3 regions of the Ruegeria sp. YTSA108 genome follow, and region 2 is predicted to be linked to each of the others. Evidence: riboswitches for the same ligand, from Rfam matches in the RefSeq annotation. Region 2 holds a riboswitch; each other region holds the start of a gene.
What was found. A riboswitch is a leader RNA that binds a small molecule or an ion and turns the genes downstream of it on or off. The one in region 2 is predicted to bind cobalamin.
Positions count from the first base shown of each region.

Region 1: linked by a shared signal. The riboswitch ahead of AC2FHW_RS03290 (CbtB domain-containing protein) and the one ahead of AC2FHW_RS09365 (hypothetical protein) in region 2 are both predicted to bind cobalamin.
Region 3: linked by a shared signal. The riboswitch ahead of AC2FHW_RS03360 (DUF1636 family protein) and the one ahead of AC2FHW_RS09365 (hypothetical protein) in region 2 are both predicted to bind cobalamin.

Region 1 is NZ_JBXWND010000002.1:51,598-61,887, reverse strand. It holds gene AC2FHW_RS03325 (cobalt-precorrin-6A reductase) at 1-389, opposite strand, end outside; gene cbiE (precorrin-6y C5,15-methyltransferase (decarboxylating) subunit CbiE) at 388-1,587, shown strand; gene AC2FHW_RS03315 (cobalamin biosynthesis protein) at 1,584-1,952, shown strand; gene cobM (precorrin-4 C(11)-methyltransferase) at 1,949-2,743, shown strand; gene AC2FHW_RS03305 (cobyrinic acid a,c-diamide synthase CobB) at 2,730-4,052, shown strand; gene cobA (uroporphyrinogen-III C-methyltransferase) at 4,049-4,777, shown strand; gene cobF (precorrin-6A synthase (deacetylating)) at 4,770-5,513, shown strand; cobalamin riboswitch at 5,557-5,765, shown strand; gene AC2FHW_RS03290 (CbtB domain-containing protein) at 5,803-5,973, shown strand; gene AC2FHW_RS03285 (CbtA family protein) at 5,978-6,676, shown strand; gene AC2FHW_RS03280 (hypothetical protein) at 6,743-7,237, shown strand; gene AC2FHW_RS03275 (DUF1636 family protein) at 7,234-7,647, opposite strand; gene AC2FHW_RS03270 (DUF302 domain-containing protein) at 7,716-8,174, shown strand; gene AC2FHW_RS03265 (thiamine pyrophosphate-binding protein) at 8,252-9,871, shown strand; gene AC2FHW_RS03260 (CaiB/BaiF CoA transferase family protein) at 9,858-10,290, shown strand, end outside.
Region 2 is NZ_JBXWND010000005.1:120,184-130,473, reverse strand. It holds gene AC2FHW_RS09375 (DNA polymerase III subunit gamma/tau) at 1-1,033, opposite strand, end outside; gene AC2FHW_RS09370 (protein-tyrosine phosphatase family protein) at 1,190-1,690, shown strand; gene AC2FHW_RS09365 (hypothetical protein) at 1,692-2,096, opposite strand; cobalamin riboswitch at 2,180-2,399, opposite strand; gene AC2FHW_RS09360 (alpha/beta hydrolase family protein) at 2,539-3,396, shown strand; gene rsgA (ribosome small subunit-dependent GTPase A) at 3,421-4,449, opposite strand; RNA gene ffs (signal recognition particle sRNA small type) at 4,608-4,706, opposite strand; gene AC2FHW_RS09345 (5'-nucleotidase C-terminal domain-containing protein) at 4,746-6,587, opposite strand; gene nudC (NAD(+) diphosphatase) at 6,783-7,763, shown strand; gene AC2FHW_RS09335 (SRPBCC family protein) at 7,804-8,271, shown strand; gene AC2FHW_RS09330 (GNAT family N-acetyltransferase) at 8,296-8,763, shown strand; gene AC2FHW_RS09325 (prephenate dehydratase) at 8,765-9,598, opposite strand; gene AC2FHW_RS09320 (c-type cytochrome) at 9,718-10,227, shown strand.
Region 3 is NZ_JBXWND010000002.1:63,567-72,719, forward strand. It holds gene AC2FHW_RS03335 (precorrin-2 C(20)-methyltransferase) at 1-132, opposite strand, end outside; gene AC2FHW_RS03340 (precorrin-8X methylmutase) at 129-758, opposite strand; gene cobG (precorrin-3B synthase) at 758-1,885, opposite strand; gene cobN (cobaltochelatase subunit CobN) at 1,882-5,175, opposite strand; gene cobW (cobalamin biosynthesis protein CobW) at 5,179-6,234, opposite strand; gene AC2FHW_RS03360 (DUF1636 family protein) at 6,237-6,611, opposite strand; cobalamin riboswitch at 6,706-6,912, opposite strand; tRNA gene AC2FHW_RS03365 (tRNA-Glu) at 7,264-7,398, opposite strand; gene AC2FHW_RS03370 (hypothetical protein) at 7,388-7,948, opposite strand; gene AC2FHW_RS03375 (hypothetical protein) at 7,986-8,915, shown strand; gene AC2FHW_RS03380 (DNA methyltransferase) at 8,881-9,153, opposite strand, start outside.

The DNA of each region.
Region 1 (10,290 bases), on a different contig from region 2:
ACGCGCTGCGGATTACCGGACAAAGCGGCCACCGCTGCGGCGATATCCGGGACGCGCAGCCAGGTGTCACCGGGCTGCGGTGCCCATTCGGGCCGTGTCAGCGCAACAAGTGGAATCTGCGCCGCATGGCAGGCCTCAATCGCGTTACGGCTCATCCCGGCGGCAAAAGGGTGGGTCGCGTCGATCACGTGGCTTATGCCGTGGTCATGGATATATTTCACCAGCCCTTCGGCCCCACCGAACCCGCCAATACGCACCGACAGAGGTTGCGGGCGCGGGTTGTCCACGCGTCCTGCATAGGAGTACGTCGCGGGAATACCCCGGTCGGCAATGGCTTTTGCCAGCGCGTTGGCCTCGGTCGTGCCGCCCAATATCAGGAGGTTGGACATGTCTGAAGCTCCGTGGCTGACCGTTTTGGGTTTGGGCGAAGATGGACTGGATGGCTTGCCCCCCGCAAGCCGTCAAGTGCTGGAACGCGCTGAAATCATCATGGGGCCACCGCGACACCTGTCCTTGGTTCCCGATTTCGGAGCCCAGCAGGTGGAATGGCCTGTGCCCTTTGCCGATGGTCTGCCGATCCTGACCGGTTTTCGCGGGCGATCAACCGTGGTTCTGGCCTCGGGCGATCCGTTCTGGTTCGGCGCCGGATCCGTGATCGCGCGGAATTTCGAAGCCGGGGAATGGGCCGCCCTACCCGGCCAATCCACTTTTTCGCTGGCCGCTGCGCGGTTGGGCTGGCCGCTGGAAAGCACGCAGACATTTGGTCTGCACGCGGCCCCGCTGACCCGGCTGCGCCCGCATCTGGCCCCCGGCCTGCGCGCAATTCTGCTGTTGCGCGATGGTAAGGCCGTGACGGAACTTGCCACCTATCTGACTGACACCGGCTTTGCCGACACACACCTACATGTGATGGAGGCCCTGGGTGGCCCGCGCGAACGGGCGCGCAGTGTCTCGCTGACCGAGGCGCTGCTGGGTGGGTTCGATCACCCGGTCTGCGTCGGGCTCGAGGTTGCTGGCGGCGGGCAGGCCTTTCCGCGCGCCTCTGGCAAACCGGATGAGATTTTTGAGACCGACGGCCAGATCACCAAACGCCCTATCCGTGCGCTGACCCTTTCGGCGCTGGCCCCGCAGCGGGACGAGCATCTGTGGGACATTGGCGGCGGCACCGGGTCAATCAGCATCGAATGGCTGATGTGTGATCCAACGCTCAGCGCCACAACGATCGAACCCCGCGAAGACCGCGCCGAGCGCATTCGCCGAAATGCCGACGCGCTGGGTCAAGACCGGCTGCAGGTGGTGCACGGCAGCGCCCCGGATGCGCTTGACGGCCTGCCCCTGCCCGATGTGGTGTTCATAGGTGGCGGGCTAAGCGGGGATCTGTTGCAATGGCTGCAAGCGGCTCTGCCATCTGGAACGCGGCTTGTGGCCAATGCTGTGACACTGGAGAGCGAAGCTCTGCTGGCGCAATGGCAGAATATGCTGGGCGGCGAGCTGCTGCGTATCGAGCTGGCACAAGCCTCAGCCCTGGGGTCACGGCGCGGATGGAAATCGGCCTATCCGGTGGTGCAATGGAGCGTCACGTTATGATCGTCGCAGGCATCGGATTTTCCTCGACCGCCACGGTGAACAGCCTGCGCGCCGCCTATGATCGGGCCAGTATCGGCCAATCTGTGGACGCGCTGGCCACGGTTGCCGACAAGGAAGGCCACGCCGCGTTGAAAGATTTCGCCTCGGCCATTGCCCTGCCCTTGCATTTCATTGCTCCCGCCGATTTGGCTGGGCAGCGCACCCTCACCTGCTCGACCCGCAGCCGCGCCACCTATGGCACCGGCAGCGTGGCCGAAGCATCCGCCCTTGCCGCCGCCGGACCTGGTGCGCGGCTGATCTCACCCCGACAGATTTCAGACGACCGGCTGGCCACCTGCGCCATCGCCATCGGAGGACAGACATGACCGTTCATTTCATTGGCGCTGGACCGGGCGCCGCCGACCTGCTGACCCTGCGGGGGCGCGATATCATCGCCGCTTGCCCGGTCTGCCTGTATGCGGGTTCGCTGGTGCCAGAGGAAATTCTGGGCCATTGCCCCGACGACGCCAAGATCGTGAACACGGCGGCGATGGATCTGGATCAAATCATGGCCGAGATCGAGACCGCACATCAGGCCGGTCTGGATGTTGCGCGACTGCATTCCGGCGACCTGTCGGTCTGGTCGGCGATGGGCGAACAAATCCGCCGCCTCAAGGAATTGGGCATCCCGGTCAGCGTGACCCCCGGCGTGCCGTCTTTTGCCGCTGCAGCCGCATCTCTGGGCACGGAACTGACCCTGCCCGGACTTGCGCAATCAGTGGTCCTGACCCGGACACCGGGACGCGCATCGTCGATGCCCGAGGGCGAGACGTTGGCGAATTTTGCCCGTACCGGGGCGACGCTGGCCATCCACCTGTCGATCGGCAATCTAGACACTGTGATCGCCGATCTGACCCCGGCCTATGGCGCCGAATGCCCGGTGGCCGTGGTCTACCGTGCCAGCTGGCCCGATGAGCGGATCATCCGTGCGACGCTGGCGACGCTGAAAGACACGCTGGACGAGAGCATCTCACGCACAGCGCTGATCATGGTGGGTCCAGCACTGGCTGGTGAAGGGTTTGACGAAAGCTGCCTGTATTCTAAGGATTACGACCGCCGGTATCGCCCGCAAAGCGCGGACAGCCCTTGGTCAAGCTGGAGCCATGGTGATGACTAACCCTCCGGGCATTCTGATTTCGGCACCGTCTTCGGGGACTGGCAAGACCACCGTGATGCTGGGCCTGCTGCGTGCGCTGGCCGAGGATGGCCTGACCGTCCAACCATTCAAAAGCGGCCCTGACTATATCGACCCGGCCTTTCACCGGGCGGCGGCTGGGCGCGCCTCGTTCAATCTGGACAGCTGGGCGATGGGCGATCCTCTGCTGAACGCAATATCGGCACAGGCTGACGGCGCGGATATCGTCGTAGCCGAAGGATCGATGGGTCTGTTCGACGGTGTCGCCAAACCCGGTGAGATTGGCCATGGTTCTAGCGCGGAAACCGCGCAGCGTATGGGCTGGCCTGTGGTGTTGGTTCTGGATGTCGGCGGTCAGGCGCAATCAGCTGCAGCCACGGCGCTGGGGTTTCGGATGTACAACCCCGACCTGCCCTTTGCCGGGGTAATTTTGAACCGCTGCGCCAGCCCGCGCCACGAGCGTCTGACCCGGTTGGGTATGGAACGTGCAGGCCTGCCGGTTCTGGGCGTTCTGCCACGACGCGGAGACCTGACACTTCCCGAGCGGCACTTAGGTTTGATCCAGGCAGTGGAACATCCCGATCTGGAAAGCGCTATTGTCGGCTATGCTGCGTTCCTGCGTGAACATGTCGATCTGGAGGCGATCAAGCGGGCGGCTTCCTCAAGCCCAGATAGGCCATCGTCAGCCGTGCCGCCGCGCCCTCCGGCGCAGCGGATCGCACTGGCCCGGGATGCTGCGTTTTCGTTCACCTATCCGCATTTGCTGGAAGGCTGGCGCACGGCGGGTGCAGAAATCCTACCGTTTTCACCACTGGCGAATGAAGCCCCTGCCCCGGATGCCGATCTGGTCTGGCTGCCGGGTGGGTATCCCGAGTTGCACGCAGGCACATTGGCCGCCGCCAACACCTTCCAGACTGGGCTGCGCAAACATGCCGAGACAAGACCTGTGCATGGCGAATGCGGGGGCTACATGGCGCTGGGTCAGGCGTTGATCGACAAAGAGGGTGCCCGGCACGAAATGGCGGGCCTTCTGGGCCTTGTGACCTCCTATGAAAAGCGCAAGTTCAACCTGGGTTATCGCAAGGCGGAATTATTGGCCCCAATGGCCGGATTTGCCGAAGGCACAGCGCTACGCGGGCATGAGTTCCACTATTCCTCGATCATCGAACAGCCTGACGCCCCGCTGGCGCGCGTGTTCGACGCCGAAGGCGCGGAAGGCCCGCAAACCGGATCGGTGCGAAACAATGTCACCGGGACATTCTTTCATCTGATCGCCGAGGCCTCGGCATGAGTGGTTTTGTGTCCTTCATCGGTTCAGGCCCCGGCGACCCGGAATTGCTGACGCTGAAGGCGGTGGACCGGATGCAGAAAGCTGATGCGGTGCTGTTTGATGACCTCAGCAGTGGCCCGATCCTGAGCCACGCGCGTGAGGATGCCGATCTGGTTGGGGTCGGCAAACGCGCCGGGCGCCCCTCGCCCAAGCAGGATCACGTCAGCCGCTTGTTGGTCGAATATGCACAAACCGGTCAGCATGTTGTGCGGCTGAAATCCGGTGATGGCGGCATGTTCGGCCGGCTTGAAGAAGAACTGGTGGCCCTGCAAGAGGCCGGGATCGACTATGAAATCATCCCCGGCATCCCCTCGGCGGTAGCGGCGGCGGCAGCGGCGGGCATTCCGCTGACCCGGCGACTGACCGCGCGGCGCGTGCAATTCGTCACCGGCCACGATGTCAGTGGCAAACTGCCCGAAGATCTGAACCTGGCAGCACTGGCTGATCCACAGGCTACGACCGTCGTGTTTATGGGCAAGCGCACCTTTCCCCTTTTGGTTGGCGCCCTGCATTCCCACGGCCTACCGCTGGACACACCTGCTTTGATGGCCGAGTCCGTCTCGACCCCCGAGCAAAAACTGCAACGCTCGACCATCGGTGCCTTGTCGCAGCAGTTGGAAACCGAGATCGGCACCGCCCCGGCCCTGATCCTGTATGGACCTCTGGCAGAGTTCGAAAATGATTGACCTGACGCTGATCGGTATTGGCACCGGCAACCCGGATCATGTGACATTTCAAGGGGCGCAGGCGATCCGTTCGGCGGACCTGATCCTGATCCCCCGCAAGGGCGAAAACAAGGCCGATCTGGCAGGGCTGCGCGAGCAGATCATCGCTCAGGTCGCGGATACTCTTCCGCAAATCGCGTATTTCGACATTCCCAAACGCCGTGCCGATGATGGCTATTTACGCGGAGTGGACGAATGGCACGATGCGATTGCATTGCGCTGGCAGGAGGCCATCGCAGCCCACCCGAAGGCCCGCCATGTGGCGCTGCTGATCTGGGGGGATCCGTCGCTGTATGACAGTTCGCTGCGAATCGCGGCACGTTTGACCCCTCAGCCAGAAACACGGGTGATTCCCGGCATCACCGCGCTGCAAGCGCTGACGGCGGCCCATGCGATTCCGATCAACGAACTGGGCGCGCCCTATATCGTAACAACTGGTCGTCGCATCCGGGAAGAAGGATGGCCGGAAACCGCAGAAAACGTGGCGGTGATGCTGGATGGCGAATGTTCATTCCAAAACCTGGACATGGAAGACTTGGACATTTGGTGGGGCGCATATGTCGGCATGAAAGAGGAAATCCTGATCAAAGGCCCTTTGGCCGAGGTTGCGCAGCAGATTCTAGACCGCCGCGCCCATGCCCGTGCCGACCATGGTTGGATCATGGATATTTATTTGCTGAAAAAGCGCATAATCTGACACAATACGTCGCAAATGATGATTGCACCGCCACAGCTATAGCGGCTAAATGGGGGTGTCTGGTCCTGCCGGAGAAATCCGGATGCTAAGAGGGAATTTGGTGCGACTGCCTCGGTGGTCAACTCCAAAGCCGCCCCCGCGACTGTAAGCGGAGAGCCCCTGTTCAACCAGCCACTCCCGGTTCTCCGGGGGGAAGGCGAACAGAGGCATCGACCCGCAAGCCAGGAGACCTGCCAGGCGCAAAAACGAAACACCGGCCGTCGGGTGCGGCGGCAGAGGAGAATACAAAATGGCAACACAAACGAAAACAGCATCCGCCGCGCGTACAGGCTTTGTTCCGGTCATGTTTGCAGTGGTTCTGGGTCTGGGCCTCATCACGCTGACCGGTCACGTTCAGGCAGCGGCCCTACATGATGCAGCGCATGACGTGCGTCACGCGACCGGCTTCCCCTGCCACTAAGACCGTGTTCAGTCGTATATTGACCAGCGCGTTGTTCGCTGGTGCTGCAGCGGGGCTGATTGCCGCCTTGCTGCAGTTGGTATTTGTGCAACCAGTATTGTTGCATGCCGAGCTTTATGAATCCGGAGAGCTGGTGCATTTCGGGGGCGAGACCGTATCGGCTCATCCCGAGCTGCCGCGCATGTTCTCTGAACTGACGCGTGATGCGCTGAGTGTCATCTTTACCATGCTGACCTATACCGGCTATGCGCTGGTGATGGTTGCGCTGATGTCGGTAGCCGAAGGTCAAGGGCATCAGATTGATGGCCGGACCGGCGTTCTTTGGGGGTTGGCCGGATTTATCGCCTTCCACCTTGCACCAGGTTTCACCCTGGCGCCCGAAGTGCCGGGTGTCGCAGCAGCCGATGTCTATGCACGTCAGGTCTGGTGGTTCGCAACGGTTGCAGCAGCCCTTGTCGCCATGTGGTTGATCGCCTTTGGAGGTAACCTGATCAGCTATGTGATCGCCGCAGTACTTCTGTTGGTGCCACATCTTATCGGTGCACCCGAGCCCGATGTTTTCACCGGCCCTGTGCCGACTGAAATTGGCGCATTGTTCGCGGCACGAGCTTTTGGAATCGGTCTGGTTGCATGGGTTCTGGTTGGCGCGTTCGCTGGCTATTTCTGGCAGAAAGAAGCGCAACCTTCCGAAGCAACGGCCTGATCGCACTTCGAATGAACGCGCCGGGTGTAAACTTGGCGCGTTTCCCTATGTTTTCAAGGAAATACAATGACCCGTTCACTTGCTCTATTCGTGATCGGTCTGGTCTTTGGCGGCGGTGCAGGATTTGTAATTGCTGCTGCAAATGGCGTCACATTTGATGGCCACGACCATTCTGATCCGTCTCTTCACGGAGCCTCACACACTGAGACCATGGCCCACGATCATTCCACGGCCCTGAACCTACCGGCAGGCACAGATGCACCTACACTGGACATCGCTCTGACACAGGATCCTATGTCTGGCTGGAACCTGCATGTCATGCCAAAAAACTTTACCTTCGCACCGCAGAACGCATCGACCGCAGACATGGTGGGCGAAGGGCACGCGCATGTTTACATCAACGGAGAAAAGCTCGCCCGGCTTTACGGCAGTTGGATGCACATTGATCAGTTGCCCAAAGGCGAGGTCGAGGTTTCGGTTTCGCTGAATTCCAACAGCCATAGCCCGCTTTCGGTCGATAACGTGCCGGTTCGTGCTGCGGCTACGGTTCAGGTCGATTAAAGCGCCGGAATACGCGCACGCAAACACATCCGAAGCCGCCCGCAGGGTCGGGCGTCTTCAATCCAGCCCTGCGGGCTGTTCAGGTAAGTACGGCAAGTTTCAGCGATATCCGCAGCATCCGCCGCCACATCGACTCCCGAAAACACATAAGATGCGCGCCCCTGCGCCTGTATAGCCAGCGCCGTGGGTTCCGCGCAGCTGCTGAAACAGGCGTGTTCGCTCAATTCGACCTGATCCGTCAATCCAGCCCTTTTCAGTGCGTCCTTCACAGCCTGCACCTCGGCCGCCCGATCGCGTGCGGTGCCACAGGTTTTGCAGATCATCAGGCGCATCCGATCCAGACCTTTCCCTTCGTCCTGCGCCCGTTTCTGCGGCTTTAAGCGGCGCGGCGCAATCCCGAATGCGCACAAGATTGTGAGTGCGACGTTCTCACATTTCTGGCAAGATTCCTGCAGACACCTTAAAAGGAGGCCTCTGGATGAAACTGCTTTGGACTGTCTTCGCCCTGCTGGCTCTGCCCGCCTGGGCCGACGAACCGCTCTCGGGATGGGCCGTGTATCCAACGGGCAAAAGCTATAGTGAATTAGTCTCGGACACCAAATCGGCGGTTAAGGCAAACGGTCTGATCGTGGTCACGCAGGCCGGCCCCACCAAAGCCGCCGCCGCGCGGGGGATTACAATCCCAGGCAATCTGGTGATCGGCGCCTTCAACAATGACTATGCGGTGCGCGTGCTGGAAACCTCGGTGCGCGCAATGATCGAAGCACCGATCCGGTTTTACGTGACTGAAAACGAGGACGGCACCGCCACCCTGTCCTATAAAACGCCCAGCTTTGTATTCGCGCCCTATATCTATGAGGGAGGAGACCCCCTGAGGGACATTGCCCAGAAATTGGATGACACCTTTCAGATCGTGGCCGAAGCCGCTGTCAAATAGTCACACTGGCGTGATGCGCCTTGCGTCCGGGTCTGTCCTCCGCAATCTGCGTTGAAACAGTTTTCGGAGCTTTACTGATGCAGGACTCGTCGCCCCGCGCTGCGGACATTCTGGCCCAACGGCTTTATGAGGCTGGCTGCCGCCACGCTTTTGGCATGCCAGGTGGCGAGGTGCTGACCCTAGTGGATGCGTTGGAAAAGGCGGGAATAACCTTTCACCTGACCAAACACGAGAACGCGGCTGGCTTTATGGCCGAGGCGGTGCATCACCGCGACGGTGCCCCGGCCATTCTGGTGGCCACACTCGGTCCAGGCGCGATGAACGGGATCAATGTGGTCGCCAATGCGTTGCAGGACCGGGTGCCAATGATCGTGCTGACCGGCTGTGTCGACGCAGATGAGGCGCTGACATACACCCATCAGGTCATGGATCACGCACGGGTCTATCGCTCGATCACCAAAGGGACATTCATGCTGACCGCCAAAGGCGCGGATGTTATCGCAGACAAAGCGGTGTCGCTCGCCAGTCAGCCGCGCCCAGGGCCGGTGCATATCGACGTGCCGATTTCGGTTGCGGATGCGCCTGTGACCGATGTCAAACGCCGCCGTCTTGTCAAACCTGCCGCCGTCGCGCCCGAGGGGGATTGCGTTGAAAAAGCCCGCCGCTGGGTGGCACAGGCCGAACGGCCCATCGCGATTATCGGCCTGGATGTTCTATACGACGACTCGCGCAATGTGGTGCAGGCGTTCCTTGAACATTTTGGCATTCCTTTTGTGACAACCTACAAGGCCAAGGGCGTGGTTCCCGAGGATCATCCACTGTGCCTTGGCGGCGCGGGCCTGTCGCCGCTTGCTGACACCCATCTGGTGCCGCTGGTTGAACAGGCCGATCTGGTGTTGTGTCTGGGCTATGACCCGATCGAAATGCGCCCTGGCTGGCGCGAGATATGGGACCCCGAAGAAAAGCGCGTCATCGACATTTCGGCGGTTCCGAACGATCACTACATGCATCAGGCCGGGTTGAACCTGGTGGCTGATACCGGCGCGACCCTCGAGGCCGTTGCAAAGGGCAACCCTGCCCGCGCCACCTGGCCCGGCGGTGAGCCCGAACAGGTTCGGGCCGCCCTGGCGCGAGCCTTCCCTACTGATGACGTATGGGGTCCCGCCGCGGTAATTGCGGAAACCCGCGCGGTTCTTCCTGCCGAGACATTGGCCACCGCTGACAGTGGCGCACATCGCATCCTTCTCAGCCAGATGTGGGGATGTTCCGAAGAACGCGGGCTGATCCAATCTTCAGCGCTCTGCACCATGGGCTGCGCTCTGCCAATGGCCATCGGGCTGAAACTGGCCGAACCCACGCGCCCGGTCATCAGCTTTTCCGGCGATGCCGGGTTCCTGATGGTCGCCGGAGAACTGTCGACCGTTGCCGAGATGGGTGGTAACCCGATTTTCCTGGTGTTCGTCGACGCCAGCCTTGCCCTGATCGAATTGAAACAGCGTCAGCGGCAAATTGGGAACGTAGGCGTCGATTTCGACCGCCACGACTTTGCAGCTATTGGCCGGGCCTTCGGCGGGAATGGTCACACGGTGCGCACCCGCGCCGAACTGAGGGATGCTCTGGAAGCGGCAACCAAGTCTGATAGGTTCACCGTAATCGCTGCTGAGATTGATCGCGGAGGATATGATGGCCGGATCTGAAGGACCGCTGAAGGGCGTCAAGGTTCTGGACCTGTCTCGCATTCTGGCCGGACCGACCTGCACACAGTTGCTGGGCGATTTGGGTGCCAGCGTTATCAAGATCGAAAACCCTGCCACTAAAGGGGACGACACGCGCCAGTGGGGCCCACCCTATGTCGCTGATGCCGACGGGGTTCCATCGGATCTTAGTGCCTATTTCATGTCAGCCAACCGCAACAAGAAATCGGTCGCCATCGACATCACCACACCCGAAGGTCAGGCGGAAATTCGGCGGCTGGCCTCGTTTGCGGACATCCTGATCGAGAATTTCAAACCCGGCGGGCTTGCGAAATACGGGCTGGATTACAAATCGCTCTCGCAGGAATTCCCTAGCCTCGTCTATTGTTCGATCTCAGGCTACGGGCAGGATGGGCCTAACG
Region 2 (10,290 bases):
ACATCTGCCACATCCGGGTCAAAACGCGCATTGGCAGGGCCTCGGCCATTTGCTGACCACGGGCACGTTCATCAGGGGAAACCGTCGGGTCCTCGGCTGCGTCTGGCGTGATCTTTACAACCGAAACCCAGTGCGTGATTTCGGCCAGGTCACGCAGCACGGATAGCGGATCGGCCCCTTCGGCATATTGCCCGCCCAATTCAGTCAGCGCGCTTGCTGCATCCCCTCGCAGGATCATTTCCATCAAGTCCAATACCCGGCCCCGGTCGGCCAGACCCAGCATCGCGCGCACTTGATCTGCGCTGGTTTCACCGGCCCCATGGCTGATTGCCTGATCCAGCAGCGATGTTGCGTCGCGCGCCGACCCTTCGGCCGCGCGGGTGATCAGCGCCAGGGCATCCTCCGCGATCTGCGCCTTCTCAGCCGCTGCAATCTTATTGAGCAGGCCAATCATGTCCTCGGGTTCGATCCGGCGCAGGTCAAATCGTTGGCACCGCGACAGAACAGTCACCGGGACTTTGCGGATTTCGGTCGTGGCAAAGATGAACTTCACATGCGCAGGAGGTTCTTCCAACGTCTTGAGCAGCGCGTTGAACGCGCTGGTCGAAAGCATGTGAACTTCGTCGATGATGTAGATCTTATAGCGCGCACTGGCGGCACGATAGCGCACCGAGTCGATGATTTCGCGAATGTCATTTACGCCGGTGCGGCTGGCGGCGTCCATCTCCATCACATCGACATGGCGGCCTTCCATGATGGCGACGCAATGTTCGCACTGGCCGCAAGGTTCGGTCGTGGGCTTGCCTTGCCCATCAGGACCGATGCAGTTCATGCCCTTGGCGATGATCCGGGCCGTGGTCGTCTTACCGGTGCCGCGGATGCCAGTCATGATGAAGGCTTGCGCAATCCGGTCGGCCTCGAACGCGTTTTTCAGCGTGCGCACCATTGCGTTCTGACCGACGAGGTCAGCAAAAGTTTCCGGGCGGTATTTCCGCGCGAGAACCTGATAGGCGGGGCTGGGCGTGTCGGTCATGTCTGCTCTGTTGGATTCGTGTCAGGTTTGCAGCGTAGAGACCCCCGCCGTCCGCGTCCACCGCGCGCGAAAAGGAATTTCGTTTTGGCAAGTTGTATCAGAGCCGGTAAATCATGAGGGGCTTTAGCCCCATGTGGTGATGCAGGAAAAGGAGCTGTGTTGGAGAGTTTTGCAATTCACCCTCTTGGATTGGGTAAAGGGCAGATCGCTCTGTGCCCACTGCCGGGTGTCACGGGCGATTATGCTGGGGATTTCGCAGTAATCCGGGATTGGGCGCCGGACCTGGTCATCTCGATGACTACTCTGGATGAGTTCCAGCATTCCGGCGCGCGTTCATTCGAGGCGGACCTGCAGTGCGAACGGATTGCCTGGGTCCACCTTCCGGTCTCCGATTTCGGCGCCCCCACGCCTGAGGTTGAGGCGCTTTGGCCGCAAGCCAGCGCCGCCGCCCAACATGTCCTTGCCAGTGGCGGCAAGGTGCTGGTGCATTGCCGCGGTGGGTGCGGACGCTCGGGGATGGTTGTGATGCGGCTAATGGTGGAATGCGGCGAAGCGCCTGACCAAGCGCTTCGGCGGTTGCGTGCAGTGCGGCCCTGCGCGGTGGAAACCGACGCGCAAAAGGACTGGGCCGGGTTGCCGGCCCGAACCCTTCCCTGAATCAGGCAGACACTTGATACGGAATACTGTCGCTGCGCGGCGGCAGGATCGATACGTCGAGCATCGCACAGGGTGGTTCTGACAGAAAACCAGCGGATTTCTGGATGAACTCCGGCCCGAACATCATGTCGCCATAGGCGTCCAGCTTTTCTGTCGGCGTGTCTGTGCTGGTGCCGCAATAGACCCTGATCTGTTCTGATTGGGCCCGAAAACGGGCCGTGCAGCCTTCGGTGCAATGGGTCAGATCGCTGGTACCTTCGACCTCGAATGTTTTGGATGTCGCAGGCCTTGCCGTCGCCATCGCCTCGGCCATGGCGCGTGCCATTCGGGCAAGGGCGGGGCAGGGTTTCCCGGTCCTCTGACAGACGGTTGCGGTGAATTCGTGTGTTTTTGTCTTCCAGATCATAATGCGCCCTCCGCGCGCAGGACGAAGGGTGAGGATCAGGTTTGACAGCGCGCTGACGACCTGCCCGGACACCCCGCCCGAGTTTCGGTTTCGATACGATGGCAGGTCTCCTGACTTGCGGGTCGTCGCTTTGCCGACCTTCCCAGCCCTGGGGCCAGTGGTATTTCGGCATTGCTCACCGCTTACAGTTGCGGGGGCAGTCGCGGAGTTGGCCCTTTCCGGCATCGCCGGGGCAGACCGCACCGTGTTCCCTTTTCATCCCGCCCCATTTCCGGGGCAAGAACCATCACCACATCGCTAGCGGCTATGCAGACCCCGAGTCAAGCCACCTGTTGGGGTTCAAACCGGACGTTTGGTCATCTTGATGAAATCTTGACTCTGGTGGCCGAAATCGGGCCGATTGTTGAGTGAACCGAGTAGTTCAGAATTTGTCGGAAGCGCCATGCTTGATACCACGCCCTGCGTCCAGACTAAGGACTTTGATTTTGCCTCAGGCTCTGCCAGCCTGTCGGCGCGGCTGTATCTGCCTGAAACCGAGCCGAAGGTCGCCGTGGTGATTCACAGCGCAACTGCAGTGCCGCGCGAATATTACCAGCATTTTGCCCGTTGGCTGGCCGCCGAACAGGGTATGGCCTGTCTGACCTATGACTACAGCGATTTCGGGCATTCGCTGCGCGACAAACTCAAAACCTCTGAGGTGACCATGGCGGATTGGGCCTTGGTCGACATGCCCGCCGCACGGGCTGAGATGCGCAGGCGGTTCCCGGACGCTTTGCAGTGGAGCATCGGTCATTCCCTTGGCGGCTTGCTGGGGCCGGTGCAGCCAGACATTGATCAGATCGACCGGATGATCTGTGTATGTTCGGGGCTGGTTACTCTGTCCGACCATCCCTGGCCCTATCGCGGGCTGGCGTGGATGTTCTGGCATGTGCATGGGCGTCTGGCAGTGAATGCGCTGGGCTATCTGCCGGGCAAAGCGGTGGGGATCGGTGCCGATTTGCCTGGTCCGGTCTATTGGCAATGGCGTAGCTGGTGCACGGCGCCGCAGAATTATGTGCCGCAGATCGGTGACGCTCTGCCCGAAGCGAGATGGGCGCAATCGAATACGCCGGTGGACCTGTTCACCTTCGAGGACGACCAGATGGTGCCGCCAGACGCTGTCTGGCGGCTTGCCGATCTGTATGGACCAAAGGCGCGGCGACATCTGTTGTCTCCGAATGAATTCGGAGCGCCTGAGATCGGTCATATTGGCGCTTTTGCCCGCAGAAACCGGGCGGTTTGGCCCCGGTTGATTGCCTGAAAACGAGGCGCCTTTCTGTCACGCTCAGTGTCTGCTGCGGGACTTTTTGTCATTCATGACGGATCGCACCATTTTGCCAAAGGCTTTGTCACGTGCCCGTGACTGCGCGAGGGTTTCGGAATTCCTCTGATCTTCGCGCCGAAGCTTGTGCCAGCGCGCCAGCCGGTCGGGCTCAAGCACGCCATTGGCAATCGCCTCCTGCACAGCACAACCGGGTTCGGCCTGGTGCTGGCAATCTGAGAACCGGCACCTTGCAGCCAATTCAAGAAGGTCTGAGAAAACCTCATCCACGCCGTCTTGGGCTTCCATCAAACGCAGGGCGCGCATTCCTGGCGTATCAATCAGCCACCCCCCGTTTCGCATCGGGTGAAGCGCACGATGGGTCGTGGTGTGGCGACCCCGTGCGTCATCCTCGCGGATCCCCGCCGTTGTCCCGGCCTGACCAGTCATGGCGTTCGCCAATGTGGTTTTGCCGACACCGGATGAGCCGACCAAAGCAGCAGTTTGCCCGGCAGGGCACCAGGACAGGATCGGATCAATCTCTGACGCCTCCAGCGCGTTGACGGTTAGAACGGTCAGAAACCGAACCAGCGAACTGGCCTGACTGGCATAGCTCTCTGGGTCAGGGCAGCTGTCGGCCTTGGTCAGGACAACAACCGGATAGCACCCGGCCTGATGCGCCAGTGCCAGATAACGTTCAAGCCGGGCCAGATTGAAATCGGCATTGCAGGAACTGACGATATACAGCACGTCCACATTCGCCGCGATCAGCTGAACCTGCGCACCGGTGCCTGCGGCCCGGCGTTGCAAGAGGCTTTTGCGCTCCAAAAGATGCCGAATGCGGTTTTGATCATCCGCAAGGACCCAATCGCCAACCGCAAATTCGCCGGTTGATCGGTCAGGGGTCAGATCAGATGTGCCGCCAAGCGCATTCAGGCCGATCAGGCGATCACGATGGACGGCGTTGATGCGATGCGGTGTGCAGGTAGGGTTCACAGCATGTTGGGCTGCAAAATGAGAGGACCATCCCAGGTCCGAAAGTGTTTTGGACATTGTTCTGCCTGTGTTCAGATACAGGAAACCATCAGGGTGGCAGACGCGCACCCATCGGTAACATGTTCAGGCAAGAGCGGGTGTTAGTCCCGGAAACGCTCTGCCCGAAGGGTCATTGCTACAATCATAAAGTCCCTCCTGCGGCAGTCGTTGCGCGTAAGTGAGAGGTTGGACATCGACCCAAGCGGGGCTCGTTGTGGCTGCTTCCTTCCGGATCTGACCAGGTTGGCGAGGCGCTCGCCCGCGCCAACCTCTCGAGGGTGGATATAGGCAGTTGGCCGGAAAAACACAACCCGTCAGAAGGTCAGAAGAATCCGTAAAAAGCCATTTTCGTCGGTTCCAAGGACTTGTGGATCAAATTCCTGAATGTCCTGCAGATGTCGGTGGGCATTTGGACCGGTGCGTAAGATCGCCTGCGTACCAGTGTTACTGGTGATTCTGAAGGGTTCCTGGGCCTCTTCCAGCGGATCGCTGACCAAGGTGCCTGACAGATAATCCAGCAGGGCTTGCTGGACCGGCAGGATGGGCATGTCGATACGTTGCGCATTACCCGCAAATGGGAAATGCCCGCCCCCGCTGGCGCGATAATTGTTAAGCGCGACGGCAAATTGCTGATCCGGTGCAATGAGGGTGGCACCGACCAGAACCTCTGAAACGCGCCGGTATTCGGCGTTGATCAAGGTGCCCATATCGTCGAAACGCGGAGGTTGTGTCAGATCAATTCTGCAGGACAGCCCGTATAGCACATCAAAGTTGTGACCCACCCGATTTTCGCAAATAAGTTCGGATGCAGATCCGGTCGAAATCTGGTTGAAAACAGCTGCGGACATCTCAAGCCAGTCCACGATTTGATCACCGGATACAATGACACCCAGCAATTCGTTTGGAAAAACATGCAGGTCAACCACGTTACGCAGGAATATCTCGCCAGGCTTAACATCCGTATAGAATCGCGGCCCGGCCCGACCGCCGAATTTCGAAGGTGAAACCGCCGATAAAATCGGAATGTCTGCCAGGTCGGTTTCGGACATACACAGACGTAACGCGGCAGCCTGGGCGGCGGCGACCAGCCTCAGCCCACGGTCCTCGGTGCAAAAGCTGAAATAGCTGTGCAGATGGTGCGGGGTGCGCCCGACCGGCTGGCCCGCTCGCCTGCGGGTTTCGGCATGACCCGAGGAAAACAGATGCAACAATTCCGGATCTTCAGGCGCCAGTGATACGATTTCGTCGGGATGCCCCGCAGATATCGGTCGCAGCGTCGCCTGGGCTTCGCCAGCGGTCCAGCCGCCGCGCTCTGCCGAGTGAAGCTTCAGGTCGATCACCCCCAGATGTGATCCGGCCGTTCCGGGTAAGACAACTGGTTTGCCATGCACCAGAGTGTTTTCAGAGCCGGCCTTGGCGGGATAGGTCAAATGGGAATGACCAGCAATTATTGCGTCGATACCTTCGATTTCGGCTAGCGGAATAATCGCGTTTTCCATATTCCGTTGTGACCTGTCCGGTCCGAAACCGGTATGGGCCAACGCGATGATCAGGTCGCAATTTTCGTCTTGGAGCTTTCTGACTTTGTTTGCCGCACAAGTCAGGATGTCCTGAGTGGTAAGGGTGTCGTGCAGCTTGTGCGCCTCCCATTGCGCTGTCTGAGGCGGGAGGACCGAAAAAACCCCAATTTTCAAGGCCATAGGTGTCGGCGAGCCAGGGATCTGTTTGTGCAAAATGACATGATCTTGCCAGATCTGAGGCCCATTCGTGCGCAAGGCATTGCTGCTGAGCACAGGGCAGGGGGCGTCAGAGATAACGTGCTGTAAGAATTGAAGCCCGAATCCGAAGTCGTGGTTTCCCAGGCCAATCGCGTCATATCCCAGGCTGCCGAAGGCCTGCATCAGGATGTGCGGCGCATTGGCGGGATCGGCAGCCCAATCCCCCAACGGTGTACCCTGCAGAGCGTCTCCGTTGTCGAAGAGCAAGACGATATCTCCGTCTGCCTCAGCCTCGTTCCGCGCCTGCCGGATCAGGCTGGCCGTTCGGGTCAATCCGATCGTAGGTTCGTCTTGATCCGCGTAATAATCAAAACTGCACAGGTTCATGTGCAGATCGGTGGTCGCCAAAATCCGGATACCTACAGACTGATCAGACAAATGCGAAATTGTTTTTAATACTCTACTTTTGGCAGTTTTATGAATAACAACTTCAACAAAAAGCATAGTAAGTGCAAATTTTTTTATGCACTTGCGGTAATTTGACGGGATCGCCTCGGTTTTCGGTCGTGGAATTGTCGTTGCAACACCGAAGCTGTCATGGCAGCCCTGTGCAGGCGAACCAGAGGAATTTAAATGAAGAACGCGGAACAGATAACGTTTGGTGGATCAGGGCTGGATCGTGCCGCACATCTTCGCGGAGACGTCGACACGATGGCAGCAGCGCGAGCACATCCGAAAGCGAAATGCCTGTTGCTGTGGCGCGGAAAGCTGCTGGTTCAAGGAGAGGCCCTTGATCAACTCTGCTTGTTACCTGTCTTGCATGAGCTGATCGCAAATGGTCCCGGTGGGATCGTCCCAGCGCCAGTATTGCTTGGTCTCTCGGATGAAGTTCCGGTTTTTGCCTTTGATATATCCGATTGGATGCCCGAGGGCGTTGACCTGTCCGAGCTTGGGGCATTCTTCGACCGATCAGAGCAACAGCACCCGGATTTGCCTGAAGGTCAGGTTTTTGTCGAATTGCGCCGCATCATGGCGCGCCTTTCCCCACGTGATGCCGAACTTTCGGCTTCCGCCAAGGCGGTCATCGCCTGGCATGAAACCCATAGGTTTTGCGCCCGTTGCGGCGCCGCCAGCGAGATGTCGCAAGCAGGATGGCAACGTAGTTGCCCGTCGTGTGGGGGGCAGCATTTCCCACGCACCGACCCGGTCGTCATCATGTTGATCACATATGGGAATTCGGTGCTGATGGGGCGATCCCCGGGATGGCCTGAAGGGATGTATTCGCTACTGGCCGGATTTGTCGAACCCGGAGAAACGCTGGAAGCGGCGGTGCGCAGAGAGGTGATGGAAGAGGCCGGTGTCCCCGTCGGGCAAGTAACCTATCTTTCCAGCCAGCCCTGGCCCTTTCCGGCGTCACTGATGTTTGGCTGTGCAGGCGAGGCATTGTCGCAAGAAATCACTATAGATCCGGTTGAAATCGAAGACGCGATATGGGTGGATAAGGCTGAAATGATGCAGGTCTTTGCTGGGGAACATCCCAGCCTTCTGCCAGCGCGCAAAGGCGCGATTGCGCATTTTCTGCTGCAAAACTGGCTTGCAGATACGCTCGACTGACAAAATACTGGGCGAATAGGCAAGAGAACGATAACCCACCATGCAATTCTCCGCACGTGAAGATATTCAGGCCCCTGTCAACGCAGTGTTCGAAATGTTTGCGGATTTCGAACGGTTCGAGCGGATGGCAATGCGCCGCGGGATCGAGGTCCGGCGTTTGTCAGGGCATATGGGCGTTGTGCCCGGTACATCCTGGGAGACCGAGTTCCGTATGCGCGGAAAGCCCCGGCGCGTGGAAATCAATATGGCCGAATGTGATCCACCGACCCATATGCGGTTCGAGGCGGCAAGCAAGGGAATGAATGGCTCAACCAGGGTCGAGTTTCTGGCCCTGTCGCAACGTAGAACCCGGCTGACCGTGGATATGTCGCTATCGGCCAAATCCCTGCCTGCACGGCTGTTGCTGCAATCGCTCAGATTGGGTCAGTCGCGGTTCCGGCGACAGTTTCAGGCCCGCCTCAGCGAATTCGCGCGGGAAATGGAAGAACGTCATCTGCACGGTTCTTGAGAATTCCGAGACAAGAGGCCCTGAATGTCTGATGTGATATTGCGCAGCGCTGTTGTGGATGACGCCAAAGGTATTTCCGAGGTCCTGCAAGAGATCGTGACCGCCGGTAAGCGCACCAAACCCAGCGATGAGAGTTTTGCCAAAGAGCATTACATCAGCCACTGCGGCAGCATCCAATGCACCGTGGCGGTGCAGGGTTCACAGGTATTGGGCTTTCAGGCGCTGATACTGGCCGTCGACGGAAACACTTATGGCGTAACAGCCGGTTGGGGCATCATCGGAACACATATACGCCCGTCAGCCGCGCGCATGGGGGTCGGGCGGGCCCTGTTTCAGAAAACGCTGCTGGCGGCCCGAGCCGCAGGTCTGCCTGCAATAGACGCGACCATTGGAGCGCAAAATGCCGAAGGCCTGGCCTATTACGCGGCCATGGGATTTGTCGGTTACCGGTCACATGAAGGTGCGGTGTGCAAGAAATACCAGTTAGCCTGAGCTAGCCGCGCGGCTGGACGGCTGGATACACGCCCAGAATCTCAACATTGGTGGTGAAATGTTCCAGCTCTTCCAGGGCCAGTTGTACATTGCGGTCATCCGGGTGCCCGACAATATCCGCATAGAACTGCGTGGCCGTGAACGACCCGTCGACCATATAGCTTTCCAGCTTGGTCATGTTGACACCATTGGTGGCGAAGCCGCCCATCGCCTTATACAGCGCGGCCGGGATGTTGCGGACCTGAAACACAAAACTGGTGATCATCCCATGCGCCCCGCGCCGCGACAGATCCGCGTCGCGTGACATGATCAAAAAGCGCGTGGTGTTGTCGTCGCTGTCCTCGATATGGCGGGCCAGGACGTTCAGGTTATAGATCTCTCCGGCCAACTCGCTGGCCAGCGCAGCAGAATGCAGTTCGGCGGCCTCGGAAACCTCGCGCGCGGCGCGGGCATTGTCCGGGCTGACGCGTCCCTGAATGCCGTGCTGCTTCAGGAACCCAGCGCATTGTGGCAGCAGCACCAGATGCGAATGCGCTTCGGTGATGTCGCTCAGCTTGGCACCGGGGACGGCCAACAAATTGATGTGTACGCGAACAAAAGCTTCATCGATGATATGCAACCCGCTATGGGGCAGCAGGCGGTGAATATCGGCCACCCGCCCATAGGTCGTATTTTCGACCGGAAGCATCGCCAGGTCTGCTTTGCCGGACCGAACTGATTCGATCACATCCTCAAATGTTCGGCAGGGCAGGGCCTCCATATCGGGACGAGCGTTTCGGCATGCCTCGTGGCTATAGGCACCGGGTTCTCCCTGAAATGCGATACGTTTTGTCATTTGGTCGATTCCGTGCAACAAGTTCCAGAATTGGGCGTTTAGTCGCGGTGTCTATACCTTGCCTCTTGTAAGGGGAAGCCTTAGACACCCCGCAGACAGCTGAAATGGACTCGCGATCAATGTTCGACACGATGACAGTTACCAAGGCCGCAGCAGGCCTGTTTGGCACCTTCCTGGTGCTGCTTCTGGCCAAATGGGCCGCAGAAGAGCTTTACCACGCCGATGCCCATGGCGAGACGGCTTCGTACATCATCGAAACCGAAAGCGCAGGCGAAAGCGCCAACGGTGAAGAGGTAGTATTTGAAGAGCTGCTGGCCGCCGCCGACGTTGAAAAAGGCGCCAAAGTTTTCCGCAAGTGTACCGCGTGTCACAAGCTGGAAGACGGTGCAAACGGCACAGGCCCCTATCTGTATGGTGTCGTTGACCGCCCTGTCGCAACGGCCAGCGGTTTTACCGGCTATTCGGCACCGATGCAGGCCCATGGCGGCAACTGGACACCCGAAGCACTGGATGCCTTCCTGACCAAGCCAAGCAGCTATATCTCGGGCACATCCATGAGTTTTGCTGGCCTGAAAAAACCGCAGGACCGTGCCGATCTGATTGCCTATCTGCAGACAATCGGCAACTGATGCCACACCGGCACATCTGAAATTCAAAGCCGCTGCCCCGTGCAGCGGCTTTTTTTGTATGAA
Region 3 (9,153 bases), on a different contig from region 2:
CTGACCACTGCGACCCGGTTTGCGGAAAAAGGCCACGTGGCGGGCAGTGCGCAGTAGGCGGTCGGCCCTGACGCTCATCAGGTCCGGATCGCCGGGGCCGAGGCCGACACCGTATATCTTGCCCGCGTTCATTCGGCGCGGCTCGCGATGGCGTTGACCGCCGCGACCGTGATGGCGCTGCCACCAAGGCGACCCTTGACGATGCAGGACGGCACAGGCTGCGCCTCCCACAGCGCGTCTTTAGATTCGACCGCACCGACAAAGCCCACCGGGCAGCCGATGATGGCCGCAGGGCGCGGGCAGTCGGGGTCTTCCAGCATGTTCAGCAGGTGGAACAGGGCGGTGGGCGCATTACCGATGGCCACCACGGCACCTTGCAGATGCGGGCGCCACAACTCCAGCGCAGCGGCGGACCGGGTGTTGCTCATCTCGGCAGCCAGCGGACGCACACGTTCGTCGTGCAGGGTGCAGATCACCTCGTTATCGGCGGGCAGGCGGAACCGGGTCACACCCTCGCTGACCATGCGGGCGTCGCACAGGATCGGCGCGCCGTTCTCAAGCGCGGCACGGGCCGAGGTCACAAAACCGGTTGAGAAATGCACGAACTCTTCCAGCCCCACCATACCTGCCGCGTGGATCATCCGAACGGCGACCTGTTCCTCATCGGCGTCGAACCGTGCCAGATCGGCCTCGGAACGGATGGTGGCAAAGCTTTGTTTGTAGATCGCCGCGCCGTCGGTTTCGTATTCATAGGGCATCAGGAGAAGTCCATGGTCATAAGTGTTTCGGGGCTTAACCCGCGCAGGTTTGGCTCATCTCCCGCGCGGCCTTGTTTGACAAGATCAAATCGACCATCGTGGCCGACCAGGGTGACATCAGCTGGTTCCATGCGCGCGCATCCTTTAGCACAGCCCGAGACATGCAAGTGGCCGGGAATACGCGAGGTCAGCGCGCGGGCGATATCGCGGGTCTCCACCTGCGCCTGCGGGCAGAGCGGGGCGCCGGGGCAGGCGTCAGTGGTCATCAGCGGGTCGGTGCCATCGGTGACGAACGCTGGGGCGGGTATCGCCGCCCCGCCTTCCATCAGAAACAGCCGCCAAGGGGTGACCCGCAGCGCAGAGGCACCGCAGGTCTCAATCAGCCCCGCAAGCCCGCGCGCTGGCAACTGACCGAACGCGGCTCCGTAAAACGCACCCAGTTCCACGATGCCCGGTTCAGGCAGAGCGCCAACATCACCCGGTGCGCTGCCTTGGCATTCTGACGGCAAATCCTGTGACGCAACCAAGCGGGCCATGCGCCGGGCCTCGGGAGTTTGGTGATCCGCGAACCATTCGGCCAGCGCGATCAGGTGGTCGATGGCGATTTTTTCGGTCACGCGACGCCCTGTTTCGGCGCCATCAGCGCGTAGGATCAGCCCGTCGGGGCCTGTCTCCAGCCGGATATCCGCCGAATCCCCGACCAACAGGCGATTTGGTCCGGTGTCGATGGCAAACCCAAACTTGGCTGGTAGCGACGGCAATTCACCCAACCGGTCGATCAGTTCCTGCGTCAGTCGTGCGGTAAGATCGCCGGATTGGTAGAGCGGCGTCACCAGAATATTGCGCCGCACCTCGATACCCGGTTCCGCATCCAAAAGGTTCAGCGCAGCGAGTTCTTCTAGCAAAGGTTGGTGATCGGCCTCGGCCACACCGCGCAGTTGCAGATTGGCGCGGTTGGTCAGGTCAATTGTGCCATTGCCAAACCGGTCGGCAAGTTCGCACAGGCCTAACATCTGCGCAGCCTCAAGGCGCGCCAGCCGCGGCCGAACCCGCACGACCAACCCGTCCCCCGACATCATCGGGCGATGGGCGCTGGGGCACCAGCCCTGAACGATCGGTGCACTCATCCCAACCCCTCCAGATCGGCTCGGATCGAGTTTCGGCGCGTGTTCCACAGGCCAGCCTCGAGCAGCGCACGGAACCGATCCTGCATGGCCTGATGCGCCCGTGGGTTCTTCTCTTGCAGAAAGGCATCAACCTCGGCGTTACCCAGTGTGGCATCGTGGTAGATGTCAAACAGATGCGGTGCAACGGTTCCCGACAGATGGGCAAAGCTTGCCATATGATCCAGCGTTGCCGCGATCTCGGCGGCGCCGCGGAATCCGTGCCGTTGCATTCCTGCGATCCAGTCAGGATTAGCCGCGCGCGCGTGGACAACGCGGCTGATTTCCTCAGACAGGGTTCGGGCGCGGGGGATGTCTGGGTTGGTATTGTCCAGATGGTACAGCTGCGCAGTACCGCCAGTGACTTTCTTGGCGGCGGCAAAACCGGCCTCATGCGTGGCATAGTCATTGGCCAACAGCAGATCGGTTTCGGTCAGGTCCTGAAGGTGAACAAAGCTATCGGCGTGGGCAACGCGTTGGGTAATACCATCGACATCCCGTGCAATTTGCTCGCCCTCAAGCGCAAAGGAACTGGCATCCAGCCAAGCCTGACCGGCCTGTGCCCGCGCTTCGTCCGTATAGATTTCGGATAGCTGCGTCATGTTCAGGCCATAGCTGCCGGGGGCGGGGCCATAGACACGGGCGGCCGGTGCCTGCCCGGCATATGGGTTCCAGTCTGCTGCCTCGTCCCGTTCACACAATGCTCGCACTGCCTGGCCATACAGCGCAGAAAGCGTCGGGAATACATCGCGGAACAGGCCCGAGACACGCAAGGTCACGTCTAGCCGTGGACGGCTGAGATCAGTGATTGGCAGCACCTCGATACCGGAAACCCGCTCCGACCCCTTGTCCCAAACCGGTTTCACACCCAGCAGGTGAAGCGCCATGGCGAATTCTTCACCCGCAGTGCGCATCGTGGCCGAGCCCCAGAGGTCGACAATCAGCCCCTTGGGGTAATCGCCTTCTTCCTGCAGATGCCGCCGCACTAGTTCCTCGGCCAGTTTGACACCTTGGGTATAGGCCGCGCGTGTTGGAACCGAACGCGGATCGGTGGTGTAAAGATTTCGCCCTGTCGGCAGCACGTCCGAGCGCCCGCGATAGGGTGAGCCAGACGGGCCAGCCTCGATCCGTTTCCCGGCCAGTGCGTCCAAAAGTGATTGACGTTCCGCATGCGCCGAAGGCGTGGCATCAAAATTGCCGGTCACTTCGGGGACGCGGCCAAAGACGTGCAAGCCGTCGCCGAACTGGCTTTCTTTGATGTCGCAGACAAATCGGTCGATACGGGTGATCGCTTCGGCGGTACAGGTTGCCTGATTCAGACCCAGATCGCTTTCCAGACCAATGGCCTGCGCCTCATCCCGTATGTCTTCTTGTAGTCGGTCGCGGCGTTTGGGGTCCAGCCCGTCGGCGTTCGAGAATTCGTCCAGCAGGGATTCCAGCCGCACCATACGGTCCGGCGTGTCACTTGTTCGCATCGGGGGCGGGATATGGCCCAGTGTAACCGCGCCGATCCGGCGCTTGGCCTGTGCGGCCTCGCCGGGGTCATTCACGATAAAGGGGTAGATCACCGGCAGATCTCGGACCAACGCCTCAGGCCAGCAGTTTTGGGACAGGGCGACCGATTTGCCTGGCAGCCATTCCAACGTGCCATGCGCGCCGATATGGATCAGCGCATCCGCGCCATGCCCCTTACGCAGCCAGAGATAGAAGGCAACATAGCTGTGGCGCGGGGTGCGCGAAAGATCGTGATAGTCGTCATCGCGCAGCTCGGGCGTGCCGCGTTCCGGTTGCAGCGCGATCAGTGTCTTGCCCCGGTTCAAGGCGGTAAAGTTGAACGCACCATCGGCAAAAACCGGGTCGTCCTCAGGCTTGCCCCAGATGGATTGCAGATCCGTTTGCAACTGTTCCGGCAAGTCTTCCAGCGCGGTCTGATAGGCCGCGAGCGGCCAAGACAGTCGCGCATCCAGAAGCGTCTCGGCAATCGGCGCGCCAGGTGCGGTGTCATAGCCTTCGGCCTGCAGATCAGACAGCATCGCCTCGGCCGAGGCCAGCGCATCCAGGCCAACCGCATGGGCCATCTGCCAGTCCTTGCCGGGATAAGTCGACAGCACCAACGCTGGGACCTGATCTGGCTTAGGTTTGTCGCTTAGGCGCAGCCAGCCGTCCACCCGATCAATGATCGCCTCAACCCGTTCCGGCTCGGGGCGGTGGGCAAAACGGGAATATTCCAGATACGGGTCGCGCTTGCCCGGTTCCTTGAACGAAGCGATGCCCGCCGAAATGCGGCCATCCACCTCGGGCAGGACCACATGCATTGCGAGGTCGGCGGGGGACAGCCCGCGTTCCGCATCGACCCAAGCCTTGCGGCGTGCGGTGGACAAGGCGACCTGAAATACCGGCACATTGGCGGCGTCCAGCGGGGACGTTCCCGAGGCGCCTTTGCCCGAAAAGGAGGTGGCGTTGATGATTGCCGAGGGGGCCAGCGCTACGACCTGTTCGCGCAGCCAGTCAGCGGCGGTAGGGGCTTTGAGCGACGGCGCAAATAGGCCAACAGCCTGAAACCCACGCGCACGCAGACGGTGGATCAGGGCCGCGACCGGGGCAGTGTCTGCCGAGGTCAGATAGGCGCGATAGAAGGTCACGAGGATGCGCTTGGCATCACCGGCGAATGCGGTATCCGCCGGGATCACACCGCGATCCGGGCACCATACGCCACATTCCGGGATCGTCTTGGCCCCCATCACCGGGCCAGAATAAAGCCCCGCGGCCAGTGCCATTTGCGCCAGCGCAGCCTGCGCTGCGACCTCACCGCCTGTGTCGCAAAGATGCGCCAGCCGCCGCAGGGTTGAAACGGGCAGGGTAGAATAGTCATCCAGGCGCGTATCTTCACGTCCATCCGCCGGCAGGACTGCCACAGCGATGCCTTTGGCGTGGGCCAGTGCCAGAACCTGCTGCAATCCGTAGGACCAGTAGGGCACGCCACCGATCAGGCGGATCAGAATGCCTTTGGCGCCCTCCAGCGTCTGCTCGACATAGGTGTCGACAGAAAGCGGGTGCTTCAGCGCCGTTAGATTGGCCAGCCGCAGGGTCGGCATCCGGCCTTCGGGTCCACCACCACGATGCCAGCCTGCCGCGAAAGCGCCAAGATCACTGTCGGAAAAGGACAGCACCACCAGATCCGCCGGGCTCTGGCCCAGATCGGTTGGGGTCTCCGTTTCCTCTAACCCGTGGCTTTCGCGGAAGACGACGTGCATGGCTTACTCGGCGGCCTCGGTTACACCCACGAGGATTTCGCGGATTTCAGCCTCTTTGATGTCGTCATGCTCGGCGATGACCACCAGACGCGAGCGACGCTCTTCACCTGGCTCCCACGGGCGGTCGTACTGATGACGCACACGGGCCCCGACTGCCTGCACCAAAAGGCGCATGGGTTTGCCGGTAACAGCGGCATAGCCTTTGACCCGCAGGATGTTCAGTTCATTCGCCAGACGTTCGATATTGGCGACCAGCTGGGCCGGATCGGTCTGTTCCGGCAGCTCGACAATGATGCTTTCGAAATCATCATGCTCGTGATCGTGGTGGCCATCGTGATGGCTGGGACGTGCCTCCATGTCATCTTCAGCAGCGGCCTCAAGCCCCAGCACAACACGTACATCCACAGCGCCTTCGGCCACTTCGACCACGGGCAGCGGGCGCGGAGCCTCTGCCGCGATGATTTCCTTGGCCTTGGCGACCCCCTCGGGGCCAGCAAGATCAGGCTTGGTCAGCAGAATGATGTCGGCGCAGGAGATCTGGTCCTCGAACACCTCGGATAGCGGCGTTTCGTGATCAATCGAGTCATCGGCCAGGCGCTGGGCATCCACCGCAGCGACATTCGGGGCAAAGCGACCGGCGGCCACAGCTTCGGCATCGGCCAGAGCAATTACGCCATCCACGGTGATTTTCGAGCGGATATCCGGCCAGTCGAACGCTTTCAGCAGCGGCTTGGGCAGGGCCAAGCCAGAGGTTTCGATCAGAATGTGATCGGGGCGCGGCTCTAGCGCCATCAGCGCCTCGATGGTCGGGATGAAATCATCTGCCACGGTGCAGCAGATGCATCCATTGGCCAATTCCATAATGTTTTCCGCCGGGCAATCGGGGATCGCGCAGGATTTGAGGATATCGCCATCGACGCCAACATCTCCAAACTCGTTGACCACAACGGCCAGGCGCTTGCCCTGCGGGTTCTGCATCAGATGACGCACCAGCGTGGTCTTTCCCGAGCCCAGAAAGCCGGTGATCACAGTGACGGGCAGTTTTTCGAGATTGCTCATATCTAAGCTCCAATCGGGGGAATGCGGGCCGCACAGTTTTTGCGGAAATGTTCAGGACGTTCGCGCCATTTAACGAGGCCATCTTGGGTCTCGAGATATTTGGTCGCACCTTCAACAATGGTCTCGACATGATCGGTTTCATCGAGATGCTCATAGACAAAGGTCCAACGTTCGGGTCCGCCACGCAGCACAATCGAGCAGCCCTGATCGCAATTTGAAAGGCATTCTACTGCCTTCAAAGTGACGCCATCAGGAAGTTCTGCCTGCTCCAACGCCTTGTGCAGCAACGCCCCAGGACGATCTGCATCATTCTCGACGGGCAGGCCGCGGCGGCAGGTCGTGCACACCAGCAGTTCAACAGGTGTGGTCTCGGTCATGTCTCTCATCCCCCCAAATCCTCTTCGCGGGGGACGGGGTTTCATGCGGGCCACGTATTGCGACATGGGCCCGACACCGGATCACCCCGTCCGGTTTCAACTTCGGATGTTGGCAGGTCTCCCGGCTTGCGGATGTCAGAGGCTGGCCTCTGGCAGATGTCCCGCCTTCCCGGCCTGTCTGGCCAGTGGCTTTGGGCACCCTCTCCGGTCACGGTCGCGGGGGCGGCTGCGTTTGACGGATGACCGCTGACGCATTCCCTTTTCATCTGCATGTGCAGACACCAACGGATGGGACATGCGGCACGGGCAGGGGGCTTGTCAAGCGCGGCAGACGCACGGAAATCATCGAGAATGGAAAAGCGACCTGCCAATGCCTGTCAGCGGCATGTTTGGTCAGCCACATGCAAAATGACGGCAGGCGAGTTTGGGCTTTGCGCCTCGAAGATATCCAGACGAAAGGATTCGCGGGCCAGTTACTTCAAAGGGCATATCGCGTGGATTCGATAGAGCGGTCAAATTTACCGGCCGAGCCAGTGAGTCCACCGCCTTCTGATCAATCCGGTGTCAAGCTTCACTCAGCAGAGCACTGCCGTAGCGAGACGGCATGTCGCAGGCTCGAAAAGCCGAATGCGAAGCAACTGTTTGAAAGTATTGGAGGCGAGTACCGGAATCGAACCGGTGTACACGGATTTGCAAGAGATCGACATCAAGAATATTAATTGAAAATCAAACATTTATTTGTAATATTTTTCGTTGTATACCTTTTTGTGTACAATCTAATTTCGCCAGTGCTCCCAAAAAGCCCTTCCATCATCCAATAAGTTGTTGCTGGGCTTAATCTGCATTTTCAGCAAGTCTTCGACTAGGCGATAGATGTACCTTCCTAGCCCCTTCAAGCGATACTCTTCTGCGACCTCAACTAAGTCGCAAACTACAGACGTTGAACTGACGCCAAAGGTCGCCTGAGCTACAAATTTGCTTGGGTTAGAGCGTAAAGTTACGCGTAGCCACACTGACCCGTAACTGCAATCAACGTCAATTGAACGGTCATCAAAAATTGTATGACGAATGATGTCATTCTCATCAAGATTTGGTGGTACTAACGTCAGTTCAAATTGATAGTTTGGGTACTCTTGGTTAGTGAGCATTTTCTGTTCGAAGTTGGTGATCTTTGTTGGCATTTTGTTCACCAAATTTGTCATTTTTTCATAATTTAAAGGTTGGTGGGCTGAAGGTTCTTTGGGGTGGTCACCATAGGTTGATAATAGCGGTTTGTAAGCGGATGAAATTGTATATTTCCTTATGGTATCCAGTGGTCTAGGTAAAGTGTGGCGCAATTTTTAGTTGTGTCTCGCGACAGTGAAGGCCATCAAGATGCAAGATAAAATTAAAACTCAAGACGTTATTCAGACAGCAACCGCCCATCTGCATGAACTAAGTGGTCACGTTTTTGACTTGCTCACTGTATCTAAGCCAATCACACCTGATGCCGCTGTGAACTTGTCCAAAGTGATCTCTAAACTTTCTCCCTTGTTAGGAAATATGATCGAATTCAACACAGTTGAATTTTTGAATGATCAAGAAGAATACAGAGGAAAAGGAGAGTGGAAGAGGCAAGATCCAGGATTTCCAGACACGATCTTTGAGGGTGTGACGCCTACGCCTGGTTTTGAGATTAAAGCGTGGTTTCCTCTGGCAACAGAAATAACGGCTCGCTTCAAGGATTCACAAAACCATTTCAAGGATGACAACACATATGTATGCATGTTGGCGTGGCTGCCTGAATACATCTTGTTTGGAAAGCCATATATTTTGGATGTCGTAGTGGTATCTGGGGCATCAGTAGCGAAAGCACGTGACACTCACTACCATAATCCTCCTGATTATCTTGTTTTGGAACCAGAGGACACTAGCGACAGAACTCGCAACTTGCAGCAAACAAATACCAACGGTTACAAGCTGCAGAACAAAGACCCAGCTGATATCGCTAAGGCGAAAGCAATGGTGAATTCGTGGGGAACGAATGGGCACAAGTACGAACCCACACCTGAATATCAAGCGAAACTCAGAGAGCTTCTTGGCGGGTTTACTTACCGTCTAGATACGAACTATGCGAAAATGGATCGTATTGTTCACGATGAGCTAGAAGCCTTCAAGGCACGTGTGTTGGCAAAAACCGTTCAAGGTTTAACGGTCAAGCAGTGGGAGAAACTTTTCCGAAATCCTGACAGGGGTCTCGTGAAAAGTGTTCTCGCCAAACAGCTTGGAATTACGGAAGGGGACACTGACGAGCTTCTTCGATAAGGCGTTGCAATCCGTAATGAAAGTACGTCGTGTCTATTTCACTAGCATAGGAATTGAAGCCAGCTCGTCTTGCGGCGACGGACGCTGAGAAAAGGCCTCCAAAAGGTTCCCAAACTGTGCCATTTTGCGGCGTGGAGGCCTCCACAATTCTTGTCATTAGGTCCAACGGTTTTTGATTTAAGTGTACCGCGCGACCTCTAGTGCCATCAGCTTTTATGCGTTCTGCACCTCTGAGTGC